DNA from 3 places in the Paenibacillus sp. OAE614 genome. Region 1 is predicted to be linked to each of the others. Evidence: predicted binding sites of a transcription regulator. Region 1 holds the regulator's gene; each other region holds the start of a gene.
The links. The regulator Rex, encoded in region 1, represses fermentation and respiration genes when NADH is low (regulators of the CRP and FNR family bind a similar motif). The targets are predictions, from matches to a motif close to TTGTGAAATATTTCACAA.

Region 2: the regulator Rex is predicted to act here: its motif matches at 1,550-1,567, upstream of ABIE48_RS15630 (cytochrome ubiquinol oxidase subunit I).
Region 3: the regulator Rex is predicted to act here: its motif matches at 1,337-1,354, upstream of nadA (quinolinate synthase NadA).

What each region holds. Positions count from the first base shown of each region.
Region 1 is NZ_JBEPOD010000001.1:4,291,619-4,296,435, forward strand. It holds gene ABIE48_RS19645 (cell wall elongation regulator TseB-like domain-containing protein) at 1-398, opposite strand, end outside; gene ABIE48_RS19650 (amidohydrolase) at 440-1,774, opposite strand; gene ABIE48_RS19655 (redox-sensing transcriptional repressor Rex) at 1,728-2,414, opposite strand; gene dinG (ATP-dependent DNA helicase DinG) at 2,531-4,817, opposite strand, start outside.
Region 2 is NZ_JBEPOD010000001.1:3,408,602-3,413,418, forward strand. It holds gene ABIE48_RS15625 (cytochrome d ubiquinol oxidase subunit II) at 1-67, opposite strand, end outside; gene ABIE48_RS15630 (cytochrome ubiquinol oxidase subunit I) at 64-1,428, opposite strand; gene ABIE48_RS15635 (TetR/AcrR family transcriptional regulator) at 1,808-2,407, opposite strand; gene gap (type I glyceraldehyde-3-phosphate dehydrogenase) at 2,629-3,639, shown strand; gene ABIE48_RS15645 (NAD-dependent epimerase/dehydratase family protein) at 3,818-4,798, shown strand.
Region 3 is NZ_JBEPOD010000001.1:6,831,977-6,836,793, reverse strand. It holds gene ftsH (ATP-dependent zinc metalloprotease FtsH) at 1-988, shown strand, start outside; gene nadA (quinolinate synthase NadA) at 1,431-2,369, shown strand; gene nadB (L-aspartate oxidase) at 2,409-4,025, shown strand; gene nadC (carboxylating nicotinate-nucleotide diphosphorylase) at 4,015-4,817, shown strand, end outside.

The DNA of each region.
Region 1 (4,817 bases):
ACACCCGGTACGAGGCGCATATCTTTAATGCCGGGAATGGAGCTTTTGATTTTGGCCTTCATCTTCTCTTTGGACATACCGCTGCTCAAAAGCTCTTGATGCACGGTATTCTGGCCTTCCTTGGGTTTTCCCTGATCGGTGAACTGCACCCAGACCATGACCTCCTGGCCCGTCTTGTTCGTCCCTTCCACGACCCAGTAGATGCTGTTCTGGTCCCACACAGACTTTTGGGCATCGGCGACCGACACGATTCCGGCTTCCTGTTTCGCTCTGGCAATAGCGGTGTCCTTTTCGCTCCATTGATCCTGCAGCACGTAAATAAAATAACGGTAAGCGCCGAAAATGATCAGCAGCAGGGCGACAATGCCGAGAAAGATCCATTTTTTCTTGTTCTTCAACCTGAACTTCCTTTCTTAAAGGTGAGCTAATCATCCCGGTCTTATCGGGAGAGAAGACCTTCAAAAGCCGCTTGGGCTTCCCTGCGGATGCGTTCCTCGTCCAGGGTGAGACAGCTGCCGTGCTTCACGACCTGCTTCCCGTCCACCCAGACATGCTCAACGTCCTTCGCGCTGGCCGAATAAATGACGTGTGAAATAAAGTCCGTACGCGGCAGAAAATGAGCCTGATCCGTATTCACCGCGATAAAATCCGCCTTCATCCCGGCCTCAAGTGCACCGATTCCCTCCAGGAACAAGGATTGCGCTCCGTAGATCGTGCCCATACGCAGCGCTTCCGCCGCGGGAACCGCCGTCGGATCTCCCGAGACGCCCTTATGTATCAAAGCGGCAAGGCGCATTTCTTCAAACATGTCCAAATTGTTGTTGCTCGCCGCACTGTCGGTTCCGAGGGAAACCGTAATGCCTGCCTGCATCATGTCGGTAACGCGGGCCACCCCGCTCGCCAGCTTCAGGTTGCTGCCAGGGTTGTGTGATACCGTCACGTGATGCTTCGCCAAAATGTCGATTTCCTCGTCTGTCAAATGGACCGCGTGTGCCAGAATCGTCGGCCGTGAGAACATGCCGAGCTTCTCCAAATGAATCGCCGGACGCGTTCCATAATCGCGTACATTCTGCTCCACTTCCGCCTTGGTCTCCGACATATGCGTATGCATCGGCAGATCCAGGTCATGCGCCGCCTGAACGAACTTCTCGATAAAATCAGGAGGGCATGTGTACGGGGCATGCGGAGAAATCATCGCCGTGATCCGGCCGTCTGCCTGCCCGTGCCAGTCCTTGGCGAACTGAATGGCTTCGTTCAGCTTGTGCCGCTGCACATCCTCCGGACACAGGCCGATGACACCGCGGGTCAGGGCAGCGCGCATGCCGGATTCAGTCACCACTTTGCCAACCTGATCCATATGATCGTACATATCGAGGAACGTCGTCGTACCGCCCTTCAGCATTTCAAGCACGGACAGCGAAGTCCCCCAGTAGACGTCACTGGACGTGAATTTTGCTTCCATCGGCCACATTTTTTCCTGCAGCCATTCCTGGAGCACCATGTCATCTCCGTAACCGCGCAGCAGCGACATGGCGGTATGTCCATGGGTGTTGATCAGGCCCGGCATAAAAAATAAATGCGTGCCGTCGACGACCTGTACGCCCTCTTCCAGCTGCGGCTCCTCTTCACCGATATAGGTGATGCGGTCGCCCTCAATGACCATCCAGCCGTGCAATACCGGCTGCTCCGGCCGCAAAACGGCAAAGCTTCCGTTCTTGATGGCCCATTTAGGATTGGCGCTCCGGCTGCTGGAGCTCTTCAAATTGTCCGTCATCTTCCGTGTCGTCCTTTCCGTTGTTCAAATAATAAGCAAGGCTGAGCAAATCCGTCGTAAAATCGGCGGCGTGTATCCGGATGCTTGCCGGCGCCTTCAGAATCGTCGGCGCAAAATTCAGAATCGCTTCGATCCCGGCCGCAATCAGCTGATCGGCGACGTTTTGCGCTTCGAAATCCGGGACGGTAATAATCCCGATCCGGATATTTTTACTTTGTATCGTTTCTTTCAGCTCATCCATAGCCTGTACCGTCAAGGTGTTGATGCGCGTGCCGATTTTGGACGGATTGGCGTCAAACACGGCCACGATCTTCATATTTTCCTTCAGGTAAAAGTTATAGTTGGACAAAGCTTGACCAAGATTCCCCGCTCCGACCAGCACCGCGTTGATCTGCTGGTCCAAATTCAGAATTTGACGGATCTTCTCGATGAGATAGGACACGTCATACCCTATCCCCTTACGGCCAAAATCCCCGAAATACGCCAAATCCTTGCGGATCTGCGCCGGGTTGAGATCCAGCTTCTGCCCGAGCTCCTGGGAGGAGACCGTGGCCACCTCCCGCTTGTTCAGCTCATTTAGATATCTAAGATATATAGGCAATCTGCGGACAACCGCCTCGGATATTTTCTCCGATTTCATGCATGTTCCCCCTATTGAACGGCTTGAATATTTATTTGGTTATATAGATTGAACTAAAGTTTTGCATTGAACTTCCTGTTCTAACCGCTTTAGTTCATTCTATCTAATGGACTCATTTAAGACACACCGTCCTGATGAAGCCATTCAGAGATGCGCGGAACCATCTGGTCTGTCTGCATATGCTCCATTTTCGGTCCAGGCAGCGAGTACAGGAAGTACTTCCCGTAATACGATTCGATGACGCGCGTATCGTATACGATGACGATGCCCCGGTCATGGGCGGTGCGGACCAGCCGCCCGAAGCCCTGCTTGAAGCGGATGACGGCCTGCGGGACCGACAGCTTCATAAACGGGTTCTTCTTCTGGCGCTGCAGCAGCTCGCTCTTCGCTTCCACCAGCGGATGGTTCGGCGGCTGGAACGGGAGCCGGACGATGGCCAGGCACGTCAGCGCTTCTCCCGGGATGTCCACGCCTTCCCAGAAGCTGCTCGTTCCAAGCAGCACCGAAGCGCTGCTGTCCGTAAACCGCCGGATCAGCTTCGTGCGGCTGCCGCTGTCTACGCCCTGTCCAAGCACGGCGATGTCGCTTTGTGCGAGGGCTTCTTTCAGCGGCTCGTATACCTGGCGCAGCATGCGGTACGAGGTGAACAGCACCAGCATCCGGCCGTGGGTCGCGATCGCGGCGTCCGCTAGTGAGCGGGCCAGCGTTTCGACAAACAGGGCGTCCCCGACGCTTCCCTTCACGCTTGGAAAATCCCGCGGAATGACGAGCAGCGCCTGGTCCCTGTACCGGAACGGGGACGGAAGCTGGACCGTCACAAGGCGTCCGCTGTCCTGGTCCTCCTGCAGTCCAAGGTTGTCGATCATATACTGGAACGATTTATCTACGGATAAAGTGGCGGACGTCAGGATGACGCTCTTTTTCTTGTCAAAAAACAGCTCCTTGAGCTGCTTGCTGACGTCAACCGGAACAGCGTACAGCTGGAGCGATTTGCTGCGGAAATGGCCGCTCGCTTCCATCCAGTACACGACGGTTTCGTCGTTCAGCGTCATAAAGAACCGGAGATTCTCCCGCTCGGAGCTGAGGTCCTTGAGCAGCCCGCCGATATCGGTGATCAGGCTGTCGGAACCGTAATCATCCTGCTCCTCCTTGTATTCGGCCAGCATCTTTTCGCCTTTGCGGACGATTTCCCCCACCGTGACAAAGATCTGGTTTTCGAGCGCCGCCAGCGTCTCCCACTCTTTCGGCTTTTTCCCCGGCTGAAGGCGCAGCGTATACTGTCCGCCGTCGCCGGGAGCAGCGTCGCTCCGTTCCGGAAGCAGGCCGAAGAGCGATTCGCTCAGCTTGTCCCAATGCTCTTTAACATCGACCAAATCCTCGCTCATCCGGTCGATAACGGCGGTCCATTCACCGGCCTGCTCATAGGCCGACGATTGAAGCAGCTGGCGAAGCGCCGGCAGCTGCCCACTCCGGGCGTCCTTATAGAGCCGTGTCAGCGTATGGACGACGGTAAAGTACTTCAAATGAAGTCCGAGATGCTTGCCGGCAACGTCTTCTAGGTGATGAGCTTCGTCGATCACGAGGCGCTCGTAGGAAGGCAGGAGCTGATGGCCTGCCTTGACGTCCGTAAACAGCTTGGAATGGTTCGTTATGACGACATCCGCGATTCCGGCTTCATGCTTGGCCCGATGGTAATAGCACTTGCGGAACCAAGGGCAGGCACGGCCCTGACAGGAGTCCGAGTCGCTGCTTACGGTCTCCCAGAAGTCTCCCGCACGGCCGCCGAGGCTCAGCTCCTCGTCATCACCCGATTCGGTCTGGGCGAGCCAGACGATCATCTGGGCGGCTGTGATGGTGTCTTCCTTCGGATTGATAAAGTCTCTTCTGTTTATTTTATGTTCAAATTTTCTCAAACACAAATAGTGCTGTCTGCCCTTGAACACAGCTGCCTTGAAAGGGAAGGGCACGACCTGCGTCAAGAGGGGGATATCCCGCTCCCGGAGCTGCTCCTGCAGGTTGATCGTATGCGTGCTGACCATCACCTTCTGGTCCTGCTTCACGCTCTGATAAATCGAGGGGATCAGGTAGCCGAGCGACTTGCCCGTCCCGGTCCCGGCTTCGATCAGCAAATGCTTGTCCTGATCCAGCGCATTCATCACCTGGTCGAACATGATCGTCTGCGGCTCACGCTCCTCGTAATGAGGCATAATATCGCGCAGCCGTTTTTCGATCTCGGCCAAATATTCCTTAAACTCGACACCTTTGAGCGGATTGTCGTCCACGTCATCTCGCGGCGGGGCCATCTCGGTCCAGTCATCCACCTTAAGCGCCAGCTGGCGGTAAAAGGTGTGGCTGTTCAGATCCTGAGCGGGTTCCCGCTCCTTTTCCTGGCAGAGGCCGTCG
Region 2 (4,817 bases), 880 kb from region 1:
CGATGATGATATATCCGTACAAAAACAACCAGAGCACTGAAATTCCAACCAATTCGTAATTCATCATGTGTGCTCACCCTTCAATGTTGATTTGTCACTTGCACGCTGCGTCCACGTCTCCATCTCAACTTCCGCCGGATTATTATTGAACATGCGACGAAGCACAAGAACACTAACGGTTCCCAATACTATGTATAGTAGAAGGAAAAAGAAAAAAAGGATCCTGACGCTTGGGGATGTCGTAGCCGCTTCCTCTACACGCATATATCCTCGGATAATCCAAGGTTGCCTGCCGAGTTCTGCGTAAAACCACCCCAGTTCAACTCCTAAAAAAGCAAGCGGTGCTCCTAATGCAATCATTCGCAGCATCCACTTGTTGAGTTCGTTACGCTTTTTCCAAAGCACAAATAGGAAATACAGAAAGGAAATGCCTAATAATAAAAATCCAATGGTCGCCATTAAATCGAAAAAATAATGAACCACGAGTGATGGTTGTTCGTCGATAGGAAACTCATTAAGACCCGTTACTTCTGCATTGAAATCTCCAAAAGCCAAGAAACTCAGAAATTTGGGAAGGTGGAGTGCTCCTATAATTTCATGCTCAGCATTAAGCCACCCTAAAAATATCAAATCTGCGCCACTTTTAGTTTCAAAATGCCATTCGGCAGCCGCAAGTTTTTCAGGTTGATGTTCGGCCAAAAATTTAGCGGATACGTCTCCGGCAAATGTGTTTACTAAACTAAACACTAAAACGACAGCCATCATCAGCTTTAAGGCTTTTTTGTGGTATGCTGAAACCCCTTTTCGAAGTATTGCAAATGCTGCAACACCTGCCAGCAGAGCAGCTCCTGTTAAATAGGCCGAACTTAATACATGAAACACCTTGGAGAATGTTGCCGTACTCAGCATTGCTTGAACGGGGTCAACGGCTGTGAATTGTCCTCCTTCGAACGTAAATCCCCCGGGTTGATTCATAAATCCGTTTACCGTCGTGATAAATACTGCTGACATCCCTGCACCGACGACAACAGGAATCGTTAGTAACCAATGCATCATCGGGTTTTTAAATCGTTCCCACGTGTACAGATAAATCCCTAGGAAAATGGCTTCAAAAAAGAAGGCGAACACTTCCATAAACAATGGAAGCGCAATAACATTTCCCGCAAGTTTCATGAAATTGGGCCATACCAAGGAGAGTTGTAACGAAATTGCTGTTCCTGTGACTACGCCTACTGCAACAGAGATAACGAACCCTCGTGACCACCTCTTTGCCATTAGAATATAGTGAAGATCTTTCTTACGAATACCGATAAACTCGGCGAGTGAAATCATTAATGGGATACCTACGCCAAGTGTCGCGAAAATAGCGTGGAATCCTAGTGTCATTCCAGTCACGAGTTTACTCCATAGCACCGTATCGATTCCCATATTAACTTCCTCCCTTCCACGCTGTTCCTGTACACAAAATGAAAAATGAAATCATCAGGTTTAGACGTAAAACTTTACGACCTTTGGGGGCTAACATATGCTCTGCTCCATCGTGAATAAAAAGAGAACTTTTTCACATAGTAAGTTGGCATTTCCCCAAATTTGTGAGAAATGCAGTTGAAATATTACAAAACCTGATATTTAAAATTTATTATATATTCGACGTTTAGCCTTGCAATCGTGGTCACACCTTCTCCTCTAAACGTTCAAGTAAAGATCAATTCTTTCTTACAACTCCGTGAAAAATATAAAAACCACCCGTTTGGGCTATTGCATAAGACAGCTGCCCAGCTCCATTCCAATGTGCCAGTACACCAGATTAACTGGTCTTTAAGCAGCATTGCTGCAAATAGGATGAGAAGATTTTTGTATTCATTAGCATGTGCTTGTTATCCCCATCCAACTTGCTGAGTAAAATCCCTCCTTCCAACAAGGAAAATGCAAATGATGCTAGCGCATCCACATCCAGATCCTCCCTAAACTCCCCAGCTTGAATGCCGTCACGAATAATACTTTTCATCATATCCAAGAAGGTATGCATCCCTTGCCTTGCCTGACCACAAAGCTCCAAATGAGTATCGTCACTTTCTACAGCTGTATTCTGCATGGGACATCCGCCAATAAATGGGGGATCGTTGACGACATTCTCATAGACACGAAAAAAAGCAACCAACTTTCCTGACGCAGACTGCTCTTGATCGACCGCTTCAGAAAATTTACTGGCGACCATACTGGCAGCATAATTGTAGGCTTCAAGCGCTATCTCGTCTTTACTGGCAAAATGTCGATAGATGCCCCCCTTCTTAATTCCTGTGTCGGCAATAATATCGTTTAGCGATGTACCGGCATATCCTCTCTGGTTAAAAATTTCAGCCGATTTCATAATAATGTGTTCCCTTGTTCTGTCCCCTTTTTTCATGAGCTCCTCCGTATGAACCGTATTTTATTTCATTTGTTTTAAACGAATTACCCAATTCGTCCTTGCAATTCACTAATATCATGCTAATATAAAAAATACCGATCGGTCTCTTTTCGCATTATACAGCAAGCCATTCTAGAATGAAATAGCACTGGGTCATTTTTATTTCATTGCAGGCATTGGCTTGTTGGAATAAATAAAACTTATAGGGGGATTTTTCAGTGACTGTAAAAGTAGGTATAAACGGTTTTGGACGAATCGGACGACTCGCTTTTCGCCGAATTCAAGATGTGGAAGGCGTCGAGGTTGTAGCGATTAACGACCTTACGAACGCTAAAATGTTAGCTCATCTGCTCAAATATGATACGACGCAAGGCACTTTTCACGGTGACATTGAAGTCCATGACGGAACCTTCAAAGTAAACGGCAAAGAGGTTAAGGTTATGGCTAAGCGGAATCCTGAAGATCTTCCTTGGGGTGAGCTTGGCGTTGATATTGTTCTCGAATGTACAGGCTTCTTCACCACAAAAGAAAAAGCCGAGCTTCACCTGAAAGGCGGAGCAAAGAAAGTCGTCATTTCCGCCCCTGCTACAGGCGACATGAAAACGATCGTATACAACGTGAACCATGACACACTGGACGGAACGGAAACCGTCATTTCCGGCGCTTCCTGCACAACAAATTGCCTGGCTCCTATGGCTAAAGCTCTGCACGACAAGTTTGGTATCCAATTCGGGCTGATGACGACCGTTCACGCTTACACGGGTAACCAAAACACGCTTGACGCTCCGGATCCAAAAGACGATTTCCGAGCTGCTCGCGCCTCAGCGGAGAACATCGTTCCCTACTCCACCGGTGCCGCAAAAGCCATTGGCCTGGTTCTTCCGGAACTGAAGGGCAAACTGGATGGGGCATCTCAACGTGTACCTGTACCAACAGGTTCCGTGACTGAACTCGTTGCCGTTTTGAATACCAAGGTAACGGTTGAGCAAGTTAACGCTGCTATGAAAGAAGCTTCCGATCCAGAAACTTTCGGCTACACGGAAGACGAAATTGTATCTTCCGATATTAAAGGCATCACATTCGGTTCGCTCTTCGACGCCACGCAGACGAAAGTTCTGACAGTCGGTGACCAGCAATTGGTGAAAACCGTAGCTTGGTACGATAACGAAATGTCTTATACAGCCCAATTGGTTCGTACTCTGGAGCACTTCGCTAAGATCGCTAGATAAATAATCAAAAGATGGAGAGAAGGAAAATTCTATGAAGGATGCACTCCACAATACGATGATGCCGATTGTTCGGCATTAGTCTGGTTTTGACGGGAGGCGCGTCGGTTGACGCTATACCATCAATCCGCGGCGACGCCATGCGGTTTATCCTGAATTCCGAACCGAAAGGATGATCACAATGAAAATTCTCGTCACGGGAGGCACCGGCTTGCTCGGCGGCCGGCTGATCCCGAAGCTCTTGGAGGATGGTCACCAGATATTCGCCCTCACACGCTCTGTATCATCTCACGCCAAACTCAAGGCCATAGGTGCGACGCCGGTCGATGCCGATCTCGAAAGCAGCACGCCAATCGTGTTACCGATGATCGATGCGGTTGTGCATGCTGCCGCCCTTTTCCGCTTTTCAGGGCCTCGCGAACCCTTCTTCCGTACCAACATTGATGGCACCGCAGCCTTGCTGAAGGCAGCCGAGTCCGCCTGTGCGAAGACATTCGTCTACATCAGCGCGGCGGGGATCAACATGGATAACGGCGGTACGCTCATCCGCGACGCCGATGAAAGCGCGCCGACTTTCCCGGACCACTTCTCCGCCTACCTGGCGAGCAAGGCACGGGCCGATTCATTGGTTCTGGCAGCCAACAAACCCGGCTTTCGCACAATCGCGCTTCGCCCACCGGCTATCTGGGGGCCTGGTGATCCGTTTAGCCGAGCGCTTCCCGAAGCAGTCGGGTCTGGACAGTTCGCGTTCATCGACCGCGGCGATTACCCTTTTTCAACCTGCCATGTGGACAATGTGATTGAAGCCATACAATGCGCTCTTGAACGCGGAGAAGGCGGCCATGCCTTCTTCATCAAAGACCAGGAAGGGCAGACTTTCCGTGAGTTCGTCGCCTCGCTTGCGAACTTGCAGGGCCTGTCCATCGATAAGCTGCGTTCGATCCCCTACTGGATCGCCTCTGCCATTGGCCGGCTGTTCGACACGATCTGGGCCGTCACGCGGAAAGACGGCGATCCGCCGATCTCACGCTCAATGATACGCATGATTGGGCGTGAGTTCACCGTCAACGATACCGCTGCACGTCGAGAGTTGGGCTATGTCGGAAGAACTTTGCGCGATGCTGGCTTGCAAAGCTATGAGGAACCATCTGCTCGACGATAGGGCTTTGGTGGGTAAACGA
Region 3 (4,817 bases), 2.5 Mb from region 1:
GGAGAACCTGATGAACGAAGCGGCGCTGCTTGCTGCACGCCGTAACCGTAAAGACATCTCCATGCGAGAAGTTGATGAAGCGATTGACCGTGTCATCGTCGGTACCGAGAAGCGCAGCCGCGTGATCAGCGACCGGGAGAAGCGGATTGTCGCATACCACGAAGCCGGTCATACGATCGTGGGCTACTTCCTGGAGCATGCCGATATGGTACACAAGGTAACGATCATTCCGCGCGGACGCGCCGGTGGATATGTCATCATGATGCCGAAGGAAGACCGGATGCTTGTGACCAAGCAGGAGCTGCTTGATAAGGTGACGGGTCTCCTGGGTGGCCGGGTCTCCGAGGAGCTGTTTATCGGTGAAATCGGAACCGGTGCATACAGTGACTTCCAGCAGGCTACGGGCATCGTCCGCAGCATGATTATGGAATACGGTATGAGCGAGAAGCTTGGACCGCTTCAGTTTGGGTCCTCGCAAGGTCAGGTATTCCTGGGCCGTGACCTCGGTCACGAGCAGAACTACAGTGATTCGATCGCTTACGAGATCGACCAGGAAATGCAACGCATGACAAACGAGTCTTACGAGCGGGCGAAAGAACTGCTGACGAAGTACTCGAAAGAGGTTCACCTCATCGCCAACACGCTGCTTGAGAAGGAAACGCTGGAGCTGGATCAAATCAAGGAATTGATCGAGCAGGGTTATCTTTCCGAAGACGGTCCGAAAGAGGGCGGAGATGGTGAGGGTTCTTCCGAAAGCGGCGCCCCGGTGATCGATAACGTCGGTGACGTGCGTGTACGCATTCAGGGCAAGGATAATACCAGCCTGCCAACGGAAGAAATTCCGAACGATGTTCCATCCAACTTGCCGAATGACCCGCCAAGCGATATCAACACGGATACGCCGGGCGACATTCCAAATAACAATGATGGGACGAATGAGAATCCAGGTTCGGGCAACGGCGGAACACCGCCGGAATCCAGATCCTAATCCCAATACAACAACAGCCCGGAGACGGTTAGCCGTCCCCGGGTTTTTTGTGTCGTTTGCCAGGAAATAAGAGCGGCGGCCATTTGGGGTGTTTAAGCATTGAAGCCGACAGCGTTCCGCCTTAACTCTGTCGCACCAGTTAATTTTTTTTTGAGGCATAGTAGCGATTGGGGCGGCTGCAAGCTCCAAACAGAAGCGAGGCGGCCTAATCGGACGGAATCGAGCGGGAAGCTTTGTTTTCTTTCGGTTAGATAGCATATAAAGATCATTTTAGTCAATTGACAGTATCGTGAACCTTGTGTAAATTAGTTGATAAACAAGATGGTCTCGAGGTTGCAACGGGCAACTTTGGGAGAATTTTCACAAACTATTCATGATGTTATGAGGTTATGATGCCATCAACCGGGTAAAATCATGGGATTTCAGAGGGAGTGGGTTACTGGTGGAAGCTCTGGCACTGGAGCATAAGCAGGAACAAAAGCGGGAACTGACGGAGAAGCTGCTTAAGCTGAAGAAGGAAAGAAACGCCATTATTTTGGCGCATTATTATCAAAGGGATGAAATTCAGGAAGTAGCGGATTTCCGTGGCGATTCCTTCCTGCTTGCCCAGAAAGCGGCTCAAACCGATGCGGAAGTCATCGTCTTCTGCGGCGTTCATTTTATGGGTGAAAGCGCTAAGATTCTGGCTCCGAACAAAACGGTGCTGATTCCGGATGAGCGTGCAGGCTGTCCAATGGCCGATATGGTCAACGTGGACGGACTCCGCAAACTGAAAGCGCAGCATCCTAACGCCAAAGTGGTTACGTATATCAACTCTTCGGCAGAGATCAAGGCGGAAACGGATATTTGCTGTACCTCTTCCAATGCGGTAAAGGTGATTCAATCGGTCGATTCCGATGAGATCATCTGGGTACCGGACAAAAATTTGGGTCACTATGTGCAGCAGCATACCGACAAGAAGCTCATCATTTGGGAAGGGTACTGCAATACGCATGATATGCTGACGGTAAAAGACGTTGTGGAGATGAAAGCCAAATATCCCGACGCCGAGTTTGTCGTACACCCGGAATGCCGTCCGGAGGTCGTAGCCATGGGCGATTTCGTCGGCAGCACCACGGCGATTTTGGAATACTGCAAAAAATCAAGCAGCAAACAGTTTATCGTCGGAACCGAGGACGGTACCGGATACCAGCTTCGTCTCGACAGCCCGGATAAGGAGTTTCATTTCGCCACCAAGTTTTTGGTATGCCCGAACATGAAGGTGAACAATCTGAAAAAACTGGTGAAGTGTCTGGAAACCATGAAGCCGCAAATCTACGTGCCACCGGTTGTTGCAGATAAAGCCAGAACTTCTTTAGAGCGCATGTTACAAGTACAGTAGCATGCGCTACTCTTTCTCTTAAGACAGGTGAACAGGCACATGATTCCACAATATCTGGTTGACTTTGATCTGCAGACTTTGCCCCGGACCAAGACGGATGTCATCGTCATCGGCTCGGGCATAGCCGGGTTGTATACGGCGATTCAGGCAAGCCAGGACCGGCACGTCATCATGATCACGAAAAAAGCACTGCTCGAAAGCAACACCCGGTACGCTCAAGGGGGGATTGCCGCGGTCATTTCGGAGGATGATTCCCCGCAGTATCACCGGCAGGATACGCTGATGGCGGGGGCAGGGCTGTGTTCATCCTCCTCGGTGGACCTCTTGGTCAATGAAGGCCCGGAGGGCGTCAAGGAGTTGATCCGGCTCGGCACGACGTTTGACCTGGAGAACGGGGAGCTTGCCCTGACCCAGGAAGGCGCGCACAGCCACCGGCGAATTTTGCATGCCAACGGGGACGCGACCGGCTACGAAATTGTCAGAGCGCTGGCCGAGAAAGTGGCGGAGCATGATCATATTGAGGTATGGGAGCATCACTTTGTAATAGACGTTATTACAGAAGACGGCGAGTGCAAGGGAGCACTGGTTCAGCGTCCAGACGGGCAGCGGATCTTTGTGCAGGCGAACGCGACCGTGCTTTGTTCCGGCGGCGCGGGACAGCTCTACCGGTACACCACCAATCCGGAAGTGGCCACGGCCGATGGTGTGGCGATTGCCTATCGGGCGGGGGCTGAGGTACGGGATATGGAGTTTATTCAGTTTCACCCGACGGCTCTCTGTTATCCGGGTGCTCCGAGGTTTTTAATCTCCGAGGCGGTTCGGGGCGAAGGCGCCGTTCTGCGGAATATTAAAGGCGAACGTTTTATGGAAAAATACCATGAGCTGCTCGAATTGGCGCCGCGCGACATTGTCGCCCGGGCGATCCTCAGCGAAATGGAAGAAACGAAGTCCACCTTCGTCTATTTGGATATTACCCATGAGCCGGAGGATATGCTTAAGCATCGGTTTCCGACCATTTACGAAACGTGCATGACTTACGGATTGGATATGTCGACGGACTGGATTCCGGTGGCTCCGGCTGCGCATTATATGATGGGCGGCGTCAAAACGGACCTGAACGGCGAGAGCAGCATCAAGCGGCTGTTTGCCTGCGGCGAAGTGTCCTCGACCGGTGTTCACGGCGCCAACCGGCTGGCCAGCAACTCGCTCTCTGAAGCGATCGTGTTTGGACGGCGTATTGTGAACCGCCTGCGGGAACTGTCCCCGATGGACTGGGAACCCAAAGATATCCGGGTCGATGAGGGGCGCCTGGAATCGCCAAGGCAGGCCATTGTAGAGCGTCGGCTCAAGCTTCAGAAGGTGATGGTGCGGTACGTTGGACTGCGCCGGAACAAGACGCTGCTGCTGAAGGGTCTGGATGAACTGAAGCGCCAGCTGCCGATTTTCCAGTCCGGACTGAGCAAACGTGAGGAATTTGAATTTGCCAACATGCTGACCAGCAGTTTGCTGGTGACCAGCGCGGCATTGTCCCGGGAAGAGAGCCGTGGGGCGCATTACCGCGAAGACTTCCCCCTGCGGGATGACGAAGGCTGGCGCAAGCATCTGCTGCAGCGGCGGGATCAAGAAATAGTGGAGGAAATCAGCGATGACGTTTAACGGATATGATGAAAGTCTTGTGGAATCCATCCGGCTGTGGCTGAGAGAGGACGTCGGATCGGGAGATATGACGACGCTGTCGACCATCCCGGCAGGACATGAATCCAAGGGAATCATTCATGCCAAGGAAGATGGCGTGGTAGCCGGACTTCCCGTATCGGAGCTTGTGTTTCAAGTCGTGGACCCGGCGCTCACGTTCACGCCTCAAGTATCGGAAGGCGATTTCGTAAAGAAGGGAACGGTACTCGCTGTCGTGGAAGGCAGCACGCACCGGATTTTGACGGGGGAGCGGCTGGCCTTGAATTTGCTGCAGCGCCTGTCAGGCATTGCGACCCGGACACGTTCGTTCGTGGATGCGCTTGAGGGCCTGCCTACCCGCTTGGTCGATACCCGGAAGACGACGCCGGGACACCGCATGCTGGAGAAATACGCGGTGCGCGTCGGCGGGGGAGCCAACCACCGCTTCGGGCTGTATGATGCTGTGATGATCAAGGACAACCATATTAAAGGCGCCGGCGGAATCCGCCAGGCCGTGGAGCGTGCCCGGGCGTTTATCCCTCATACGATGACCATCGAAGTGGAGACGGAATCGCTTGAGCAGGTCGAGGAAGCGCTGGAAGCCGGTGCGGACATCATCATGCTGGATAACATGAGCCAGGATCTGATGAAAGAGGCTGTCCGGCGTATTAAGGCCAAGTCCCCGTATGTGACCGTGGAGGCCTCCGGCAACGTGTCTTTGAAGACTGTGAAGGGGATAGCGGCCTGCGGCGTCGACGTCATTTCGGTCGGCAG